Regions from separate parts of the Arthrobacter sp. 24S4-2 genome, predicted to be linked through region 1. Evidence: riboswitches for the same ligand, from Rfam matches in the RefSeq annotation. Region 1 holds a riboswitch; the other holds the start of a gene.
The links. Region 1 has a riboswitch for glycine ahead of gcvP (aminomethyl-transferring glycine dehydrogenase). Riboswitches for the same ligand answer to the same signal wherever they lie in the genome.

Region 1 (11,231 bases):
CCGAACCCGTTCCACCCCTCGTTTTAGTGTCATCTCGCTCCTACGCTTGAGTTATCTCATCACTCCAGAGGTGGCTGAAATGAAGAAGTTCCAAGTATGGTTTGCCGCCATCCTGATGGCAGCAGGATTAGGCCTCGTGGCGCCAGCGCCGGCGTCAGCCTCTTATTGCGGCCTGGTATGGGGATCGCTGGCCAAAGCCGAAGCGGCCCTGAGCAGAGCGCAGCTCACCGACGTGCGGACCGGGCAGCACTACTGCTTCGACCGCCTGGTGGTTGACCTCAACGGGCCGGTGCAGGGGTACACGGTGCGGTACGTCCCCGCCGTGGTGCAGGACGGTTCGGGATTGCCGGTTCCCCTGCGGGGGCGGGCATTCCTGCAGGTCACCGTCAATGCACCCGCGTACGACGACGGCGGCCACGCCACGTACAACCCGGCCGACAGGAACGAACTGACCAACGTTGGTGGCTACCAGACCTTCCGGCAGGTGGCCTGGGCGGGCAGTTTCGAAGGCTATTCAACCCTCGGCCTGGGCGTCCGCGGACGACTTCCCTTCAGGGTCTTCACCCTGGACGGGCCCGGGACCGGATCGCGGCTGGTGGTTGACGTGGCCCACTACTGGTGAGCCGTCGGGGCTGATGCACGGCAAGGCCCGCTAGCAAACAACACTGCGGGCCCCGCTCCGGAGAAACTTCCGGACGGGGCCTGCGGTGTGCGCCGGCTACGGGCTGTCACTCGCCGGGTCCTGCGTGGTTGGTGCTACTCGGGAACCACCAGGGCAGGGGTGTCCTTGCGGATGGTCTCACCGCGGAAGAACCCCGGCCGCAGCCGGGCCATGATGAGCATAAACACGGCGCCGAGCGCCAGGATCCCGATGCCGAGCACAAACACGAGCCCCACACCGAAGATCTCCGAGCCGCTGCCGAACTCGGGAGCCCAACTGTCGACCGCGGTCTGGAAGAACACCACGGTGAGCACCAGGCCGCCCAGGACCGGGAACAGCAGGCGCATCAGGAAGTTGCGGACGCTGGAGAACAAGCTGTGCCGGAAGTACCAAGAACAGGCGAACGCTGTCAGGGCGTAGTAGAAGCAGATCATGAGGCCCAACGCCATAATGGTGTCGTTGAGGACGTTTTCGCTGACAACCTTCATGATTGCGTAGAACCCGCCGGAGATCAGCCCGGCCATGAGCGTGGCATATCCGGGCGATCCGAACCGCTTGCTGACCGTGGCAAAGCGCGCCGGCAGGGCGCCGTAGTGGCCCATGGCCAGCATGCTGCGGGCCGGGGATGCCATGGTGGACTGCAGCGATGATGCGGTGCCGGACAGCACGGCCAGGGACATCAGGATGGCCAGCGGGCCCATTACCGGGGAGGCCAGGGCGGCAAAGACGTTCTGCTGGTTGTCCGGATTGTTCAGCCCGATGCTGTCGGCACCGACGCCGGCCACCATCATGGTTGCCACGATCACCGCGATGTACAGGCCGAGAACGGCGATCGCCGTCGTCGTGCCGGCCTTGCCGGCAGTTCCCTTACCGCCCTTGGTTTCCTCGTTCACGGTCAGGCAGACGTCCCAGCCCCAGTAGACGAAGACCGCCAGGGACATGCCGGCAGTGAACTGTTCAAAACTTTCGATCTTCGCGGGGTTGAACCAGTCCCAGCTGAAGCTGATGGCGGTGGGGGAATCACCGGAGGTGGCGTGGGCGACGGCCATGACGATGAAGACCGCCAGGACGACAATCTGGAACCCGACCATGCTGTACTGCACGAGCTTGGTGGCGTGCAGGCCGCGGTAGCTGACCCAGACGGCGAGTGCAACGAACACCAGGCAGGTAGCGATGTTCAGCGCCTTGTTGGAGGTCAGGTCCGCGAGCTCGGGATTGCCGAACACCTGGGCCAGGAAGAGGTAGAAGAAGTCCACCGCGACGCCCGCCAGGTTGGACAGGACGATGATGTTCGCGGCGAGGAGCCCCCAGCCGCCCATCCAGCCCACGAACGGGCCGAAAGCCTTGGTGGCCCACGTGAACGTGGTGCCGCTGTCCGGGGAATCGGCGTTGAGCTCGCGGTAGGCGAACGCCACGAGGATCATGGGGATGAACGCGATGATGAAGATTGCCGGCAGCTGCACGCCCACGGCGCTCACGGCAGGCCCGAGCGAACTGGTCAGACTGTACGCTGGCGCGACCGAGGAGATGCCAAGCACAACGACGGCGAGGAGGCCCAGCTGGCCGCCCTTTAGTCCTTTTCCGGTGATGCCGTGCCGTGTCCCGGCGGCATCGGTAACGGAGGTGTGGCCTGGCGTGGAGCTTTGGCGGATGGTGTGGGTCATGTCCGGCCCTTTCAGGGAGTGAGCAGGTTCTAGGAGGCAGCAGGCTGCTGCTGGGTGATGCAGTGGATGCCGCCGCCCCTGGCGAAGAGCTCGCGGGCGTCGACGCCCATGATCCGGCGACCGGGGTAGGCATCGGCGAGGATCCGGAGGGCCTTCTCGTCGTTGGGGTCCGAGAAGGTGCAGGCGATCACGCCGCCGTTGACCACCAGATGGTTGATGTAGCTGTAGTCCACAAAGCCCTCGCCGTCGCTGAGCGTGGCGGGCGCGGGGACTTCGATGATGTTCCATTCGCGGCCTGCAGCGTCCCGCGTGGTGGACAGGAAGCTGATGATCTCGCGGCTGACCTCGAAATCGGGATGGGCGGGGTCCTGCTGGGAATGGACCAGAAGCGTGCCGGGGGAGGGGATGGCGGCCACGATGTCCACGTGTCCGCGGGTGCCGAACCGCTCGGAGTCCCTGGTGAGGCCGCGGGGAAGCCAGATCACCCGGGTGGCGCCGATGGTCCGGGCGAGTTCGGCTTCGACGTCTGCCCTGGACAGCCCCGGATTGCGTCCCGGGTCCAGCTGCACGGTTTGGGTCACCAGCACGGTTCCCTCGCCGTCCACTTGGATGCCGCCGCCTTCGTTGACCAGGGCCGAGGCGATGTGGCGGGCACCGGACCGGCCGGAGACTTCCGCCCCGATCAGCGAGTCCTTGTCCCAGCGGGCCCAGTCCTGCGCGCCCCACCCGTTGAAGACCCAGTCGACCGCGCCGAGGCGCCCCTCAGAGTCCAGGACGAACGTCGGGCCGATGTCCCGCATCCATGCGTCGTTGAGGTCCGCGGTGAGCACCTCGACGGCGGGATCCAGGTAGCGCGCGGCGGTGCCGACGTCGTCGGGGGTCACCACTACGGTGACCGGCTCAAACTGGACGGCGGCGTTCGCGACGGCGGCCCAGACGGACCGCGCGGCGTGGGCTTCTTCTTCGGTGTCGCCGAGGGTGTACCCGCCGGTGGGGAACGCCATCCAGACGCGGTCCTGTGGAGCCGTCTCGGACGGCATGCGCCACGCGCTCATGCGGTCACCTCGTGGTACGCGGGTGCTTCGCCGCCGAGCGGTTCGCTGCCGCGGACGGGTTCCGTCAGCCGTCCGTAGGTGTCTGGGCGGCGGGTGGCAAGGAACGGGAACAGCGTGAGCCAGTCCTTGCGCTGGTCCAGGTCCAGGTCTGCCACGAGGACTGCGGATTCGTCGCGGGGCGCCTGGGCCAGGATCCGGCCGTAGGGGTCCGAGATGAAGGAGGAGCCGTAGAAGTCCAGTGTCCCTTCGCTTCCCCAGCGGTTGGGGGCCACCATGAACAGGCCGTTGGCGATGCCGTTGCCGACGATCACCTGCTGCCAGAGCGGCTGGGTGTCGAAGTCCGGGTGGTCCGGTTCGGAGCCGATAGCCGTGGGGTAAACCAGGATTTCCGCCCCGCCCAGGGAATACAGGCGCGCCAGTTCGGGGAACCATTCATCCCAGCAGGTGGGCATGCCCAGCCTGGCGCCGCCCAGTTCGGCGGGGGAGTGGACCTCGTAGGCATCCTCGGCGGCCGGGCCCTGGCGGAAGAACTTGTCCTCGTAATAGCCGGCGGTCACCGGGATGTGGAGTTTGTGGGTGCGCGCCAGCAGTTCACCCTCGGGCGACACCAGAATCGCCGTGTTCAGTCCCAGGCCGTCGTCCGAACCGTCGGGGTTTTCCGTGCGCTGGTACAGGGAGGCGTGGACGCTTACGCCGTGCCGGCGGGCGGCATCGGTGGCGAAACGGAACGTGGGGCCGGTCAGCAGCTCTTCGGCAATGTCTGACGGCCGGGGGCGGGCGGCCCAGGGACGGGACGTGTCGTTGCCGGGGAGCGTATCGGCCGGGTAGCGGGACAGCGTCAGTTCCGGCAGGAAGACAACGGTGGCTCCCAGCCGGGCTGCGCGTCCGATGCCCTCGTCCAGTTCTGCGCGGAGTTTCGCGGCGTCGGCGTGCCAGCGGTGCTGGACCACTCCGATCCGCAGCGCAGGACGGGCGGAGGGCTGGGTCCGCGCCAGGGAGGCGGGCGGTTCAAGGCAGGTGATTTCAATCATGGTGAATACTCCAGTGAGACGACGATCACTAAATGAATGGCGTTCATTTAGTATCCACGTCACACTGCCGCGTGGCAAGGGAAAAATGAATAATCATCATTTTGTTAAGCCGGGCGCGAGAATCGGTGGCGCCGCTGTGGTGGCTGCGATAGTTTCGAATTACCCGAGAAACCCTGACACCAGGAGGATCAATGAAGGCATCACCGACGCTGACCAACAATCTGCAGGCTGTGCTCGCGGACCTGATTGAACTGCACATCCAGGGCAAGCAGGCGCACTGGAACATCGTGGGTACGAACTTCCGCGACCTTCACCTGCAGCTGGACGAAATCATCGACGCCGCACGGAATTTTGCCGATGACATGGCCGAGCGCATGCGTGCACTGCACGCCCTGCCGGATGGCCGCAGTGCCACCGTGGCGAAATCCACCAGCCTTGCCCAGTTCCCGCAGGGGCTGATCAGCACCAAGGACGCCGTTGACCGCATTGTCGCGGCTCTCGAAGCCGCTGTGGGCACCATGCGCAAGGTCCACGACGAGGTTGATGAGGAAGACCCCACCACCGCAGACCTGCTGCATGCATTCATTGCAAAGCTGGAACAGTACGCCTGGATGGTGGGCGCGGAGAACATGAAGGCCTCGGCCAGCGTGACCACTCCCGACAGCAAGTAGCACCGACAGCAAGCAGCGCCGACAGCAAGTAGCACCGACAGCAAGCAGCGCCGACAGCAAGCAGCGCCGACAGCAAGAATCCTCGACAGCAAGTGGCGCCGCGGCAACTTCCGCTGTTGCCCGCAGCCGCTCCAGCAAGCCCGGCACCGGATTGCCCGGTGCCGGGCCTTCCTGTTTGGGCGAACTTTTGGTCGGCTCGCTTCCTGAGGCGGCGCTTCGTCCGGGGCGGTGCCCGCACGGATGCACCCACAACCTCTTGACATCCTGGCGCTTCAGCGAATACTTAAGTATGTGCTTAACAATCAGGGATCGGGAAGTGGCCAGCTGGATGCAATCTTCCAGGCGCTCGCCGATCCAACGCGCAGGGCCATCATCGTTCGGCTCTGCGAAGGGCCGGCGTCCGTCTCGGAGCTTGCGAGGCCATTCACCATGAGCCTGCCCGCGATTGTCCAGCACGTGCAGGTGCTCGAAAACAGCGGCCTGGTCCGAACCGAGAAGACCGGCCGCGTCCGCAGCTGCAGCATCGTTCCGGCCTCGGTCCGGCTGGCGGAAGGCTGGCTGGGCCGGCGCAGGACGGACCAGGAACGCCGCCTCGACCGCCTGGAGTCCTTCCTTTCGGCGGAACGCGGGGAAACCGAGGACCATCCGGACGCCCCCGAGCAGGCATAACTTCCACCCCCCAGAATCAACAGACGAACAAGGAGCACGCCATGACCACCCCCATCACGCACGCAAGCTTCAGCCTCGAACGCCGGCTGAACGCCCCGCCGCCGCGCGTTTTCCGCGCTTTTTCCGACTATGCGAGCAAGAAAAAATGGTTCGCGGGTCCGGCCGAATGGACGCAGGGCGAATCCAGCCTCGATTTCCGTGAGGGCGGTACGGAAACGGACGTCGGCGGGCCCGCGGGCGGCTTCGTTTCCACCATGCATGCCGTCTATCACGACATCGTGGAGGACCAGCGGATCGTGTACAGCTACGAAATGCTCCTCAATGGCCGCCGCATGTCGGTTTCGCTCAGCACCGTGGAACTCGCGCCCGACGGCGACGGCACCCTGCTCACCCTGACCGAGCAGGGTGCCTACTTCACCGAGGAGGACCAGGCGGCGGGCCGGAAGGAAGGAACCGAAGGGCTGCTGGATGCCCTGCAGGCATTCGTCGAGCACGGCTGACGGCGTTACTTCGCCTTGGGTACTCCGCGGAGTACGACGGCGACGAGCACTGCCGCTCCCGCCATTAGAACCAGCCCGATGGACGCAGTCACGTGGACACCCGACTCAAATGCAACCCGGGCGGCGGACGTCAGGGCGTCCGCCAGCGGTCCCGGCAGCGAGTGCGCCAACTCCATGGCCCCGGCCAGCGTCTCCCGGGCCTGCGAAATGCCGTGCTCGGTGCCGGGGCCGTCAGCCGTGATGGCCGCGGGCAGGATCAGGTTCCGCTGGTAGGAGGCCGTGAGGATCGAGCCGAGGATGGCCGTGCCGAGCAGCGAACCAATCTCGTAGCCGGTCTCCGAGATGGCCGCGGCCGCCCCTGATTTCTCCGGCGGTACCGCACCCAGGAGCATGTCGTTGGAGATCGTTTCGGCAGCCCCCACGCCTAAGGCAAGGATCAGGAGGGCGCCCAGCAGTAGGGCCGGGCCGCGGGAATGGTCACCGAAGGCCACTACAAAGTAGCCGGTGGCGCTGAGCGAGAGGCCACCGGCCACCACGAAGCCCGGCCGTATTTTCCGCACCAGCGGCACCACCAGCAACCCTGCAACCACGGTCGCAACCAGGGCAGGGATCATCGCCATCCCGGATTCGGAAGGCCGCTGGCCTTCGAGCAGCTGGAGATGCTGGGCCAGGAAGAGGATGAACCCGTTGAAGGAAAACAGCGCCAGGACATTGGCCGTGATGGCGGTGCTGAAAATCCGGTTTCCGAACAGGCCCACGTCCAGCAGCGGGCTTGGCAGCCTCCGCTGGCGCCGGACGAAGACATAGCCCATCGAGAGTCCGAAGCCGATGACCGCGGCCGGTGCTGCGCCGAAGCCCTCCGTTGCCAGCGACTTGATCCCGTAGACCACGGGAACCATGGTCAGCAGGGACAGGGCGATGCTGACACCGTCCACCGTGCCGGGCCGGGGATCCCTGGACTCGGGAATGAGAATCCGGCCCAGCGCCAGGATGGGAAGCATGATGGGCACGGCCACCAGCAGGATGGCGCCCCACCAGTAGTGCTCAACGAGCCAGCCGCCGAAGATCGGACCCAGGGCAGCGCCGCCCGAGAACCCTGCCGCCCAGATCGCAATGGCCAGCCGCCGCCGGTTCGGGTCCGGAAAGATGTTGCGGATCAGGGACAGCGTGGACGGCATCAGCATCGCACCAAAGAATCCGAGGGCTGCTCGTCCGGCGATGAGCCATTCAGCGCTGGGGGCGAAGGCGGTGGCGGCCGACACCGCCGCGAAGCCCATGCTGCCGATCAGGAGGAGACGGCGGCGGCCGATCCGGTCGCCAAAACTCCCCATGGCCACCAGGAGCCCGGCCAGGACCAGCGGATAGGCATCCACGATCCAGAGGAGCTGCACGCCGGTGGGTTCCAGGCTGCGGGCGATTTGGGGCAGCGCGAACGTCAGGGCCGTGTTGTCGACGGCCACCAGCAGCACCGGAAACATCAGCAGCCCGAGGGCCAGCCAGTCGCGCCCCCGCTCGGGGCGGCAGGCTGGCGGCCGGCGGGCTGGCTGGCCGTGTCGGAAGTGCCGGCAATGCGAGGGTGCGTGACCGGCGTCGGAGTTGAGGAGAAGGTTCCCATAGCCATAACTGTACCGTCTGGACGGTATAGTTAAGAAATGAGCCCGGGCCACCGGGCATGATTGGAACCATGGCCAGAAAACCCGTTGCACGCGAGGCAGTGCTCGACGCCTTTGAATCCCTCCTCATTGAAGTGGGCGAACGTGCCGCCACCTTGGATGCGGTGGCCAGGCGGGCCGGCGTTTCCAAAGGCGGACTGCTGTACCACTTCCCGAACAAGGAGGCCATGATTTCGGCGCTGCTGGAGCGCATGGACCGGCTGGTCGCGGCGGATGTCGAAGTCATGGCCGGCGCTCCGGAGGGGGCGGCTGTTCACTTCATCAAATCCTCGCTCTGGGCTGACACGCCTCTGGACCGGGTGTTTGTTGCGGCCACGCGGCTGGCCGAAGTGGCCCATGAGGAAACGCTGCACCGTTTTGCCGCCGTCCAGGGCGCCTGGCTGGAACTGCTGGCCGGGGACGTCGGCCCTGCGATGGCCAAAGCCGTGCTTTACATGGGCGACGGACTGTATTTCAATGCCATGCTGGCCAGTGGTCCCGGCGCGTCCCCACCCGAAATGAGCGGCGACGTCGAGGGCCTGCTCGCCGCCGTCGAACGCCTGCGCGGCTGGTCGCCGCGCGCCACCGAACCCCCCGTTCAGGCTCGCCGGGCCGGGAGCGCGTAACGCGGCGTCGGCGTGGCCACGGAGTTTGCAGACGCGTCTCCGGCGTAGGACAATAGGGGCTGTGACTGTTGTCACCGCAAACTAAATATGCCTTTGATCTGCGGCGGGAGAGTTCTGCAAGTAGGTACAAGCAGGCGCCGTAGGAGCAAATCCTCCCCAGGAATCTCTCAGGCCCATGTACCGCCGCGGCAAGGCAACTCTGGAAAGCAGCAGGCTGTCCGTCCGGTGTCCCAACCCCCGTTGAGGACACCGAACCCCGACATGCTGTGCTCACCGACGGTGCAAGCGGAGCCATGCGAAAGCACGGCTGCGCGGAAACTCTCAGGTCCAATACAGAGCGGGGAGGAACCCGAATCGATGTGGCGTACCCTGCGCCGCCTTAGTTATGGAGTTCCTTGTGACTGTTAATTCAGCCTCCACTTCCTTCGTTGACCGCCATATCGGCGCGCGCCGCGAGGCCGACGTCGACGCCATGCTCAAGGCGGTCGGCTACGACACCGTTGACTCCCTGGTGGACACGGCCGTTCCGAAGGACATCCGGCAGGATTCGCCGCTGGAGCTCACCGCGGCGCTGAGCGAAGTGGAAACCCTGACCGAGCTGCGCAAGCTTGCCGCCAAAAACAAGACGGCCGTGCAGATGATCGGCCAGGGCTACTACGACACCGTCACCCCGCCGGTGATCCGCCGCAACATCCTCGAAGCCCCGGCCTGGTACACGGCGTACACGCCCTACCAGCCCGAAATCTCCCAGGGCCGGCTCGAGGCACTGCTGAACTTCCAGACCATGGTGCAGGACCTGGTGGGCCTCCCCATCGCCAACGCTTCGCTGCTCGACGAAGCCACCGCCGTTGCCGAGGCCGTGCTGATGATGCGCAGGGCCAATAAGACCGCAGGTCAGAAATCAGGGGCCCACGACGGCAAGACCGTACTGGACGCCGACTGCCTCCCGCAGACCATCGCCATCGTCAAGGGCCGCGCGGAAGCGCTCGGCTTCGAGGTTGAGGTTGCGGACCTGTCCGAGGGACTGCCCGACGGCGTCATCAACGGCGTTGTGCTCCAGCAGCCCGGCGTTTCCGGCCGCGTGTTCGACCACTCCGAGGTCATCGCTGCCGCGAAGGAACGCGGCGCACTGGTGACCGTTGCCGCCGACCTCCTGGCCCTGACCCTCATCACCCCTCCCGGTGAGCAGGGCGCTGACATCGCCGTCGGTTCCGCGCAGCGCTTCGGTGTTCCGCTGTTCTACGGCGGTCCGCACGCCGCCTACATGGCGGTCCAGAAGGGCCTCGAACGCTCCATGCCGGGCCGCCTCGTCGGCGTCTCCAAGGACTCCACCGGCCTGCCCGCATACCGGCTGGCGCTGCAGACCCGCGAGCAGCACATCCGCCGCGAGAAGGCCACGTCCAACATCTGCACCGCGCAGGCGCTGCTGGCCATCGTCGCGTCCATGTACGCCGTCTACCACGGCCCGGAAGGCCTGAAGGCCATCGCGGAGACCGCGCACGGCCACGCCAGGACCCTCGCCACCTCCCTGAAGGCCGCCGGCCTGGCAGTCCGGCACGCCAGCTTCTTCGACACCGTCACAGTGTCCGTCCCGGGCAAGGCGTCGGACTTCCTGGCGGCCGCCGAAGCCAAGGGCATCAACCTCCGCGGGATCGACGCCGACACCATCGGCATCTCCACCGATGAGGCAACCACCGACGCCGTTGTGGCAGACGTGCTGGCTGCCTTCGGTGCGGCTGTCGCAGACGCTGGCTCCGACGCGGGCACCGACTTCCGCCTGGATGCCGCCGTCGAACGCTCCTCCGACTACCTGCAGCACCCGGTCTTCCACACGCACCGCTCCGAGACCCAGCTGCTCCGGTACGTCCGGAAGCTCTCGGACCGCGACCTTGCTTTGGACCGCACCATGATCCCGCTGGGTTCCTGCACCATGAAGCTGAACGCCACGGCCGAGATGGAAGCCATCTCCTGGCCCGAGTTCGCCTCCATCCACCCGTTCGCTCCGGACTCCCAGACCGAGGGCTGGCGGGAACTCATCGCCGACCTCGAAGCCCAGCTGACTGAAATCACCGGCTACGACCAGGTGTCCATCCAGCCCAACGCCGGCTCGCAGGGCGAGCTCGCCGGCTTGCTGGCCATCCGCGGCTACCACCACTCCCGCGGGGAGCAGCAGCGCAACGTCTGCCTGATCCCGGCCTCGGCGCACGGCACCAACGCCGCCTCCGCCGTCCTGGCCGGCATGAAGGTGGTTGTGGTGGCCACGGCCGCCGACGGCACGATCGACCACGCCGACCTCAACGCCAAGATCGAGCTGCACAAGGACGCCCTGTCCGCGATCATGATCACCTACCCGTCCACCCACGGCGTGTACGACGCCGACGTCCGGGAAGTCTGCGACGCCATCCACGCAGCCGGCGGCCAGGTCTACATCGACGGCGCCAACCTCAACGCACTGGTGGGCCTGGCCCAGCCCGGCAAGTTCGGCGGCGACGTCTCGCACCTGAACCTGCACAAGACCTTCTGCATCCCGCACGGCGGCGGCGGTCCCGGCGTGGGCCCGGTGGCTGCGAAGGCGCACCTGGCTCCGTTCATGCCCGGTAACGCGGCTGATCCGGCCAACGGCGCGGACGGCACCCCCATCTCCGCCTCCAAGTACGGCTCCGCCGGCGTGCTGCCCATCTCCTGGGCCTACGTGAAGCTGA
Region 2 (11,231 bases), 1.6 Mb from region 1:
GGCGCCGTTTGTCGGGGCGGTGACCACGCGTCCGCCCGAGGCATTCTCCTCATTGACTGCCAGGGCGATCAGGTTCACCCATTCCTGCCAGTACTTCGGGTCCCGGTCCTTGTCCTCCTTCAGGAGCCGCTCGTGCCAGTCCGGCGCACGACGGCGGACCTTCAGCCCGCCGGGCAGCAGCCCCTCACGCTTGAGGCTGACATCCACGCAGCCCTCCATCACCGAGTAGATATGCAGCAGGCCCTCCCGGATCTCTTCTTCCGAACGGCTGTCTTCTTCATTGATCCGCATAACCTCGCTGATGCTCAACGACGTGTTCTGGCAGTGCTTGAGCAGTTCCGCGGCGGTCCTGAACGGCAGCGGCAGTTCCTTCTTGGACTCCTCGAGTTCCTGCAACGCCGCGTCCTCTTCGCCTTCGCGGACGATGAAGCCGCCGCCCACGGAGAAGAAGGTGGCGCTGTGCAGGACTTCGCCGCCGGCGTCGGAGACGCTGAAGGTCATGCCGTTGGTGTGCCGCGGCAGGATGGTCAGCGGGCGCAGGACCATGTCCTTGACCCCGTAGGGCAACGGGACGGACCCGGCCAGCTGCATGGTGCCCGTTTCGGCGATGGCCGCGAGCCTGTCCTCCACCTGCTCAGGGAGGATCTTCTCGGGGTGGAAGCCTTCCAGGCCGAGCAGGATGGCGGTCATGGTGCCGTGACCGTGGCCCGTAGCGGCCAGTGAGCCGTACAGGTCCACCCGCAGCGACGCGACGCCCGCCAGCTTGCCAAGGGATTTGAGTTCCTCGGCAAAGACGGCGGCGGCCCGCATCGGACCTACCGTGTGCGAGCTGGACGGCCCGATCCCGATCGAGAACAGGTCAAAAACTCCAACAGCCATGCGCGTTTCCTTACGAGTGAAAAGGTGGTCGGGTTGGGTGAGGAGGTGGCGGGACATCCTCTGCATGCCTTGGGCCCACGCCGTCCGGGTTCCCTGACCGAGCTTGCGAGGTTAGGGGGTCGGTGGGGAGCATGCTGCCGGATGCCCCACCCCCTCGGAGGTGCCCTTCGCGAAAGGGTAAGGGAACCGCGAGCGTCGGCGGAGCCGGGCTTTTCGAAAGCGTGCGTCAGAGGCGAGGAACGAGCCAGCACGCGTGAAAAGTCCGGTCCGCCGGGGCGGACCCAGCCGCTACGAGGCACTCAGCTGAGGTTCGCTACGCCCGGGTAGAGCGGGTGGGCTTCGGCGAGGGCCTCCACCCGGGAGCGCAGGCCGGAGAAGTCCGCGCCGGCGTCGGCGATCAGGGCCTCGGCGATGATGTCCGCGACCTCGGCGAAGGCGGCCTCGCCGAAACCGCGGGTGGCCAGCGCCGGGGTGCCGATCCGCAGCCCCGAGGTGACCATCGGCGGGCGCGGGTCGAACGGCACAGCGTTGCGGTTGACCGTGATGTCGATTTCCGCGAGGCGGTCCTCGGCTTCCTGCCCGTTGAGCTCGCAGTTGCGCAAATCCACCAGGACCAGGTGCACGTCGGTGCCGCCGGAGATCACGCTGATCCCCTTGGCGGTGACGTCCGGCTGGACCAGGCGCCCGGCGAGGATCCGGGCACCGGCGAGGACACGTTCCTGGCGTTCCTTGAACTCTTCGGACGCGGCGATCTTGAACGCCACGGCCTTGCCCGCGATCACGTGCTCCAGCGGCCCGCCCTGCTGGCCCGGGAACACCGCCGAGTTGATCTTCTTGGCGATCTCGGCGTCGTTGGTCAGGATGATGCCGCCGCGCGGACCGGCCAGGGTCTTGTGCGTGGTGGAGGTGGTCACGTGGGCGTACGGCACCGGGGAGGGGTGCAACCCGGCGGCGACGAGCCCGGCGAAGTGCGCCATGTCCACCATCAGGTACGCGCCCACCGAATCCGCGATCCGGCGGAACTCGGCGAAGTCCAGCTGCCGGGCGTACGCGGACCAGCCGGCAACGATCAGCGCCGGCCTGTGCTCCAGGGCCAGGCGTTCGACCTCGGCCATGTCGATCCGGTGGTCCTCTTCCCGGACCTGATACGGGATGACCTTGTAGAGCCGGCCGGAGAAGTTGATCCGCATCCCGTGCGTCAGGTGCCCGCCGTGCGCCAGGTTCAGGCCCATGATCGTGTCGCCGGGCCTGATCAGGGCATGCATCACCGAGGCGTTGGCCTGCGCGCCGGAGTGCGGCTGCACGTTCGCGAACTCCGCGCCGAACAGGGCCTTCACCCGGTCAATCGCGAGCTGCTCGATCACGTCAACGTGCTCGCAGCCGCCGTAATAGCGCTTCCCCGGGTAACCCTCGGCGTACTTGTTGGTCAGCACCGAACCCTGCGCCTGCATCACCGCCGCGGCGGTGTGGTTCTCCGAGGCGATCATCTCCAGGCCCGTACGCTGGCGGGCGAGCTCGTCATCGATCTTCGCCGCGATCTCCGGATCCAGCACGGACAGCTCCGCATCCAGGCTCGGGGAGACTACCTGCTCAAAGGCTGCCGTTGCGGCACCTGCCCCGCTCACAGCTCGCCGCCGTTCTTGGACGCGTACTCTTCAGCTGACATGAGCGGACCTTCTTCGGTCACGGCCACCTTGAAAAGCCAGCCGGCGCCGTAGGGATCGCTGTTGATCAGCGCCGGATCGGAAACGACGTCGTCATTGATCTCCACCACTTCGCCCGTTACAGGGGCGTACAGGTCCGAGACGGACTTGGTGGACTCCACCTCGCCGCACGCCTCCCCCGCGGTCACGGCCGAGCCGACCTCGGGCAGGTCAACGTACACGATGTCACCCAGGGCATCGGCGGCCACGGCCGAAATTCCAATCCCCGCAGGGCCCGACCCGTCACCAGCAACCCACTCGTGCTCGGCGGAGTACTTCAGTTCAGCAACTACTTTTGCCATTTGTGTTTCCTTCAGTTGGTGTGTGAAAAGTGAGAGAGCGTCGGCCTAAAACCTGCGAAAGGTGATAGAGCGTCCGAGGGCCGGCAGAGCCGGGCTTTTCGAAAGCGTGCGTCAAAGCGACGAAGGAGCAGCACGCGTGAAAAGTCCGGTCTGCCGGTCCGAACCCAACCCCGAGAAACCTACTTCGAGCGCTTGTAGAAAGGCAGTGGGACGACTTCGAATGGCTCCGCCTTGCCGCGCAGGTCGATGTCCAGGGCGGTGCCGGGTTCGGTGAACTCGACGTCGACATATGCCATGGCCACCGGGTAACCCAGGGTGGGGCTCGGCTGGCCGGACGTCACTTCGCCAACAACGTTGCCGTCCTTGAGGACCGGGTAGTGGCCCCGGCCGGCTCTGCGTCCCAGGCCTTTGAGCCCGACGAGCTTGCGGCCGGTGGTGGAACCGGCGCCGGCTGCCTTCAGTGCGCTCAGGGCTGCCTTGCCGATGAAGTCCGATTCCTTGGCGAGCGAGACAACCGGGCCCAGGCCTGCTGCGTAGGGGTTGCCGCCGCGGGACAGCTCGTTGCCGTAGAGCGGCATGCCGGCTTCCAGGCGCAGCGAGTCGCGGCAGGCCAGGCCGGCGGGGATGAGCCCGTGCCCGGCACCGGTTTCGAGCAATGCCTCCCACAGGCCGGCTGCGTCCTGGTTCGGTACGTAGATCTCGAAGCCGTCTTCGCCGGTGTACCCCGTGCGGGCCAGCAGCAAATCCTGACCGTTAATTTCGACCTCGACCGCCGCGTAGTACTTGAGCTCCGTGACCAGCGAGTGCTGCTCGGCCGGGACCAGCGTCAGCAGAATGGCCTCTGCGTTGGGGCCCTGAACGGCGATCAGGGACGTCTCGGCAGACACGTCGTCCACCTTTACGTCGAAGCTTCCCTCTTTGCCGGAAGCGGCCCTTTCGGCCAACGCTGCGGCGACCACCACGGCATTGCCGGCGTTGGGCACCACCAGGTACTTCTCTGTTCCATCCGCAGCCGCGGGGAGGCGGTACGTGATCAGGTCATCGATGATGCCGCCATCTTCCTGGCAGATCAGCGAGTATTTGGCCTTGCCGACGGCGACCGCCGACAGCTTGCCGGCCAGGGCGTAGTCCAGGAAGGCTGCAGAGTCCGGGCCGGTGACCCAGACTTCACCCATGTGCGAGAGGTCGAACAGGCCGGCGGCGTTGCGCACGGCGTGGTGCTCGGCCAGTTCGGAGGAGTACTTCAGCGGCATCTGCCACCCGCCGAAGTCGGTGAAGGAGGCGCCGGCTTTTTTGTGCTGCTCGTAGAGCGCGGTGTAGTTCTCAGTCATCAGGAATCCTTAGTTTTCAAACTCGACTGTGTTGTCTTCGAAAGCCTCTATGTTGTCCTCGAACGCTTCGAGGGGCGGGCAGGAGCAGACCAGGTTGCGGTCCCCTGCCGCGCCGTCGATGCGGCCGACCGGCGGGAAGTACTTGTCCTGCCGGAGGGTGTGCACGGGGAAGGCAGCCTGCTCGCGCGGGTACTCGCGGGCCCAGTCGGAGGAGACGACGGCGGCAGCGGTGTGCGGGGCGTTGCGCAGCGGGGAGTTCTCCAGCGTGAAGTCACCGGCGGCCACCTGTTCAATCTCAGCGTGGATGGTGATCATCGCTTCGATGAAACGGTCGATCTCCGCGAGGTCCTCGGACTCCGTCGGCTCCACCATCAGCGTGCCCGCAACCGGGAAGGCCAGGGTGGGTGCGTGGAAGCCGAAGTCGATGAGGCGCTTGGCTACATCCTCCGCGGTCACGTCGGTCCTGGCCGTCAGTTGACGCAGGTCCAGGATGCACTCGTGCGCCACGAGTCCGCCTTCGCCGGTGTAGAGGACGGGGTAAAACTCATTCAGGCGGGACGCGACGTAGTTCGCCGCGAGCAGCGCCGACTTGGTGGCCTCGGTCAGCCCCTGGCCGCCCATGAGCTTCACGTAGGCCCAGGAGATCGGCAGCACACCGGCGGACCCGAAGCGCGAAGCCGAGATCGCAGCACCAGTTCCTGGTTCGATAGCGCCAGCCTCGTGTGCGGCCTTGTTGGCGTCGCCCGGCATGAACGGCGCCAGGTGCGCCTTGGCAGCCACCGGGCCCACGCCGGGACCGCCGCCGCCGTGCGGGATGCAGAAGGTCTTGTGCAGGTTCAGGTGCGAGACGTCGCCGCCGAACTTACCGGGCTGGGCCAGGCCCACCAGTGCGTTGAGGTTGGCGCCGTCCACATAGACCTGGCCGCCTGCCGCATGCACCGAGTCACACACCTCGCGGACGTCGGCGTCGTACACGCCGTGGGTGGACGGGTAGGTGATCATGATGGCAGACAGGGCGTCCTTGTGCAGCTCGATCTTGGCATTGAGGTCGGCATGGTCGATCGTGCCGTCGGCCGCCGTGGCCACCACAACCACCTTCATGCCCGCCAGGACAGCGGACGCAGCGTTCGTGCCGTGCGCCGAGGCCGGGATCAGGCAGACGTTGCGCTGCTGCTCCCCGCGGGAGTGGTGGTAGCCGCGGATGGCCAGCAGGCCGGCGAGCTCACCCTGGGAGCCGGCGTTCGGCTGGATGGACACCTGGTCGTAACCGGTGATTTCGGCGAGGTCAGCTTCCAGGCCTCCGATCAGCTCACGCCAGCCCTCGGTCTGGGAGTCCGGGGCAAAAGGGTGGATGGAGGCGAACTCGGGCCAGGAGATGGCTTCCATCTCGGCCGTGGCGTTCAGCTTCATGGTGCAGGAACCCAGCGGGATCATGGTGCGGTCCAGGGCCAGGTCCCTGTCCGAGAGCTTGCGGATGTACCGGAGCAGCTGGGTCTCGGAGCGGTGCTTGTTGAAGACCGGGTGCTGCAGGAAATCGGAGGAACGCAGCACCGCGTCGGGTAGTTCGAAGCCTTGCGCGTCCACCACCGGACCCGCGCCAAAGGCGACGACCACCGCGGAGAGGACCTCCGCCGTCGTCGTCTCATCGACTGACACGCCAACCGTGTCCGCATCGATGAAACGCAGGTTGATGCCCCGGGCCTCGGCAGCGGTAAGGACCTTCCGGGCCTTCCCGGGCACGCGGACCGTGATGGTGTCGAAGAAGGAGTCGCTCACCAGTTCCCGGCCGGCGACCTTGAGAGTGGCGGCGAGGGCCCGGGCGTTGTTGTGGACGGTCTCGGCGATGGCCTTCAGCCCGTCGGGGCCGTGGTAGACGGCGTACATCGACGAGACGATGGCCAGCAATGCCTGCGCGGTGCAGATGTTGGAGGTGGCCTTTTCGCGGCGGATGTGCTGCTCGCGGGTCTGCAGGGCCAGGCGGTAGGCGGGAACGCCGGCGTTGTCCTTGGAGACGCCGACGATGCGTCCCGGGAGGGTGCGTTCCATGCCGTCACGCACGGCCATGTAGGCCGCGTGCGGGCCGCCGAAGAACAGCGGCACGCCCAGGCGCTGCGTGGATCCGACGGCGACGTCGGCCCCCTGCTCGCCCGGCGGGGTGATCAGGGTCAGTGCCAGGAGGTCGGCGGCAACGGTGACCAGTGCGCCGCGGTCTTTAGCCGCGGCGATCACGGCGGACTGGTCCCATACCCGGCCGGATACGCCGGGCTGCTGGAGTACGACGCCGTTGATGTCGCCGTCGGGAAGTCCCTGGGACAGGTCCGCGACCTCAACCTCGAAACCCAAGGCTTCGGCCCGGCCCTGCACGATGGCGATGGTCTGCGGGAGGCAGTCGGCGTCAAGGACGGTTTTGCCCTCGCGGGCCCCTGATTTCTGACCTGCGGTCTTATTGGCCCTGCGCATCAGCAGCACGGCTTCGGCGACGGCGGTGGCCTCGTCGAGGAGGGACGCATTGGCTACCGGCAGTGCGGTGAGGTCCTGGACCATGGTCTGGAAGTTCAGCAGTGCCTCGAGCCGGCCCTGGGAAATCTCGGGCTGGTACGGCGTGTAGGCCGTGTACCAGGCGGGGGCTTCAAGGATGTTGCGGCGGATCACCGGCGGCGTGACAGTGTCGTAGTAGCCTTGGCCGATCATCTGCACGGCCGTGCGGTTCTTGGAAGCCAGCTTGCGCAGCCCGGCCAGCACCTCAACTTCGCTGAGTGCGCTGTCCAGGCTAAGCGGCTTTTCCTGGCGGATGGAATCGGGGACCGCGTTGTCAACAAGACCGTCGACGCTGTCGTAGCCGACGGCCTTGAGCATGGTGTCGATGTCTGTTTGGCGTCGGGCGCCGATATGGCGGTCTGCAAATGTGGACGGGGACGACTGGATCGTCATTGAGGAACTCCATAATTCAGGTGGCACTGGAGTGCCACGATGATTCGGGTTCCTCCCCGCTCTGTATTGGACCTGAGAGTTTCCGCTTTGCCTGCTGTTTAGCAGCGCGCCACTTGCACCGTCGGTGAGCCCGGTTTCCCGGACTGCTTTCCAGAGTTGCCTTGCCGCGGCGGTACGTGGGCCTGAGAGATTCCTGGGGAGGATTTGCTCCTACGGCGCCTGCTGAACGTACCGGCAGGACTCTCCCGCCGCAGATCATAAGCTGTGCCACTGGTGGGTGACACGGCTCACACTTTATCTGCTGTTCGGGCCGGATGCAAAATTTGCGTCACATGGCCGGGTGTTTCCTGCCGCCAGGCGGCATTCTCCGCTGGTCCGGCGAAAGTCCGCGCTGAGGGCTGCCTTGTTTCCTGCACGCTTTGGAAATCGCTATTGTCACACAGGCAGGTAGTTAGTAATCTACGGCCAACCGGACTTTCGGCCGCATCTGGCGGCGCCCGGAACGGCGCTGCCGTCAGGGGCTACGCCCCGTACATTTAAGACGCCCAGTCACCGCACTGGCCGACAATGCGGAACACAGGACGCCACGCTTCCATTCAAGGGAGAACCTGATGTTAGGCACCAGAAGCTGCCTCGCCGCCGCTCTTGCCACTACCCTCGTGACCATGGCCGCCCCCGCACAAGCAGCCCCCGCCACGCTCGTGAGCGCGGGACCGGGAATCCTCGTCGCCAAGGGCGCCGCGGTGGATGTTCCCGTCACCTTCATGTGCGACACCGACCCCGCCCTGACCATCGCAATACCCGTGGTCCAACTGACCCAAAGAGTCAGCGACGGACGGATCGCCGGCGGCGCCGGAAACTTTCAGCTCAGCTGCACCAAGCAGGCCCAAACAGTCACCATACGAGTAGTTCCAAATGTGATGGCGTTCAACGAAGGTGCCGCCGCAGCTTCGGTCTACCTGCAAACCTGCAGTGCGCAATTCCAGTGCTCCGCCGTCATTATCAACACAGAAATAACGCTCGCCACACCGGCCGACACCGGGCTTCAGCACCAATAATAAACATGCCAAAGGGCAGCAGCGGCCGCTACAGGTCCACAGCGGCCATAGCTGCCCTCGGGATGCACCTGAGCTCAATAGCCGTAGCGCTCAACGGCGGAAGAACTGAACACGCGGATCCAGTTTTTGCTGCACGCAATCGAGTACTGCCAAACGAGTTCGGAAAGGAGCTAGAAATGCCCAACGACCCTACGGACATGGTCAGCGTCCGATACATGGTGGACGATGTCGATGCGGCGATCGACTTCTACACAAAGCACCTCGGATTCACCCTCCGGATGAGCGCCGCACCGGCGTTCGCCGACGTCGCCTGCGGCCAGCTGCGGCTTTTGCTGAGCGGGCCCAGCAGTTCGGCGGGCCGGCCAATGCCGGATGGCACGGTGCCGTCGCCGGGCGGATGGAACCGCATCCACCTCATCGTGGGCGATATCGCGGCCGAGGTGGAGCGGCTGCGCGCGGCGGGCCTCACCTTCCGGAACGACATCGTCACCGGTCCGGGCGGCCAGCAGATCCTGCTGGAAGATCCGGCCGGCAACGTGGTCGAGCTCTTCCAGCCGGCTGGCCGGTGATTGTTTCGGGACGTTCGACCCTACAGCTGCATTTCCAGACGTTGACAGACTGGTGGGAGACGAATCCCGAGGTTCATCCACAGGCATGCTCTGTTCAAGCGCGGGCCAACAGCACAAGGAAGCGCCGACCATGGCCACTATTTACATTCCTTACGGGACCACCGAAGGTCAGACAGCAAAGATCGCCGAGTACATCTCGGATGTGCTTCAAGCACACGGCCACAACGTGGAAACAGCGGACATTAAGCAGTCCGGGGATACTATTCCGGACGGGTACGACGCAATAATCGTTGGTGCGTCAGTCCATATGGGCAAGCACGAAGACTACGTCCGGGACTTCGTGCGAAAGAACAGTACCGTCCTGAAACACCTCCCGTCGGCGCTCTTCTCTGTCAGCCTGGCCGCGCACGGTGACACCGAAAACGCAGAGAGTTACGTGGAGAAATTCGAGGGTGAAACGGGTTGGCGGCCGGCTCAAGTGGGGCTCTTCGGAGGGGCGCTGCTCTACACGCAGTACGGTTTCCTCAAGCGCCATGTGATGAAGAAGATCGCCAGCGACAAGGGCACCCTGGATACGGACACGTCGCAGGATTACGTCTACACCGAGTGGGATGGTGTCAAGCGGTTCGCGGAGGACTTTCTGGACAGGTTGTAAGTGGACGTCCGGTGCCGCGCCCCTGCCTTCCTAGACGTTGACCGCGGGCCATGGCTGGACGGTGAGTGAGGGCCATTCCGTGCTCCACCGCCTGGTTTTGGTCAAGTACACGTCCCTCGGCGCAAGGACAGGATTGGGCACCACCTTCCGCCCGAACAGGTCATCGTAACCGTGCGGCGCATACGTTGTGAGGCCACCGTGCGCGTCTGCAGTGACTGCGAAGCAGCAGGTCTTCGCCGCGAAGTGATCTATTGCATCGGCCGTGCTGGTGAACGGGACCGCCGGGACCCCGAAATGCTCCTCATACCAAAGGTGCACGCGGGCTTCGTTGCGGACTTCAACCTCTGCGCCCAGGCCTTTGAACAGTTCCCGCGCCCGGCGAATCACCGCATCCTCCGCTTCGTAGGACGTGTCTTCGTCAAAATAGAACAGATCGTAGTCCCGGATGCCAGCGCCCGGGTCTCTGCCGTCCAGCACGTTCCAGACGGTCTGGAACAGAGCCCCCGCTGTCAGCCACCAGTCCGAAACACCCAGCACCGGTGCCAGCTGAAGAATCTGCCGATTCACCGGATTCCTTCGGATATAGGTCAGAAAGAGTCGCTCATCATCGGAATTCACCAGCCCATCCTGCCCCGCTCTGCACGATACTCAAGGGATGAACATGCAGAGTGAGGTTCTTTTCCTTGGCGGTCGGTCAGGTGTCGGGAAGAGCTCCGTGGCGTTTGAACTCCACGCCCGGCTCGCCGCCCTGAAAGTCAGACACTGCGTGATCGAAGGGGACAGCCTCGATCTGGCCTTTCCGCCTCCATGGGAGGGCCACCTGGCCGAGCGGAATCTGGCCGCGGTCTGGGCAAACTACCGGGATCTTGGCTACCGGCGGATGATCTACACGAACACCGTCAGCGTCCGATTCACCCAGGAATTGGCTGCAGCCATGGGCGACGAACCCAGAATTGCTGCCGTTCTGCTGACCGCCACCGATGAGACATCCTCAGCCCGGCTGCGCGGCCGTATCCAAGGCAGTGACTTTCAGGAACACCTTGACCGCAGCAAAGCCGCCGCCAGGGAACTTGAACTCCTGACACCGGAATGGGTCCATCGGTGCCCCACGGACAACCGCAGCGTCCAGGAGATTGCCTCTGACCTCCTGCCGCTCACCGGATGGACCGACGAATCGGCTGACTAGGCTGGTCGCCGCTTCAGTTGGCGGTTCCCGGTGGTTGTTCGGGCTACCTCAGTTGGTCGCAGGGTGAAGGGAAAACTGGCCGAAGCCGCCACGGTGATCACAATCGCCGGCAACCATCAGGGGGACCAGCGGTGGCTACAGTTCGGGCCGCCCTTGTGCGTCCCGACCAGGGTGGGGCAATCACCCACACCAGGAACCCAGGCGCGAAGGTCCTCCGCGGGGTGCGGCGCTGTGTCCGGCACGGCATGATCCGTCTTGGTTGCAGGTCACGGAACGCGTTGCGTGGGCGTATGACCGCGGCCAGCGGGAGAGCGGCCGGCATGCCAAGTCCTCTAATGAAGCGGTGGCCGGAGGGGAGTCAATGATGAATTTCGTGACGCCGAACGTCCGCCATGGCGTTCCCGTGCGGGGTGCCGGGCCTGTTCCAGATGGTGTGCGGCCGGTCCGGTAAGCATAAGATCGAATCACAGGGAGCAGCGGAGGCCAGTGATGGGCGTGAACCGACCAGAGGTAAGCAATACCCGCCAAGGAAGCGGCCGTGTCAGCGCCGGGCTGGCTATCCGGCTCAGTGAACTCGCACGGGAGCTGCAGCAGGACGACGATGTCCACGCCGTCCT

Region 2: it holds a riboswitch for glycine, as region 1 does, so the genes downstream of both, gcvP (aminomethyl-transferring glycine dehydrogenase) here and gcvP (aminomethyl-transferring glycine dehydrogenase) in region 1, are expected to answer to the same signal.

What each region holds. Positions count from the first base shown of each region.
Region 1 covers NZ_CP040018.1:896,934-908,164, forward strand. Annotated here, with positions in the region: gene FCN77_RS04255 (hypothetical protein) at 80-622, shown strand; gene FCN77_RS04260 (APC family permease) at 757-2,325, opposite strand; gene FCN77_RS04265 (agmatine/peptidylarginine deiminase) at 2,355-3,380, opposite strand; gene FCN77_RS04270 (nitrilase-related carbon-nitrogen hydrolase) at 3,377-4,411, opposite strand; gene FCN77_RS04275 (Dps family protein) at 4,603-5,082, shown strand; gene FCN77_RS04280 (helix-turn-helix transcriptional regulator) at 5,374-5,751, shown strand; gene FCN77_RS04285 (SRPBCC family protein) at 5,793-6,251, shown strand; gene FCN77_RS04290 (MFS transporter) at 6,257-7,747, opposite strand; gene FCN77_RS04295 (TetR/AcrR family transcriptional regulator) at 7,936-8,529, shown strand; glycine riboswitch at 8,624-8,722, shown strand; gene gcvP (aminomethyl-transferring glycine dehydrogenase) at 8,927-11,231, shown strand, end outside.
Region 2 covers NZ_CP040018.1:4,863,332-4,874,562, forward strand. Annotated here, with positions in the region: gene FCN77_RS22560 (L-serine ammonia-lyase) at 1-879, opposite strand, end outside; gene glyA (serine hydroxymethyltransferase) at 1,179-2,504, opposite strand; gene gcvH (glycine cleavage system protein GcvH) at 2,501-2,884, opposite strand; gene gcvT (glycine cleavage system aminomethyltransferase GcvT) at 3,064-4,215, opposite strand; gene gcvP (aminomethyl-transferring glycine dehydrogenase) at 4,225-7,146, opposite strand; glycine riboswitch at 7,307-7,404, opposite strand; gene FCN77_RS22585 (hypothetical protein) at 7,758-8,204, shown strand; gene FCN77_RS22590 (VOC family protein) at 8,381-8,773, shown strand; gene FCN77_RS22595 (flavodoxin domain-containing protein) at 8,904-9,428, shown strand; gene FCN77_RS22600 (nucleotidyltransferase family protein) at 9,459-9,995, opposite strand; gene FCN77_RS22605 (ATPase) at 10,144-10,614, shown strand; gene FCN77_RS22610 (GAF and ANTAR domain-containing protein) at 11,110-11,231, shown strand, end outside.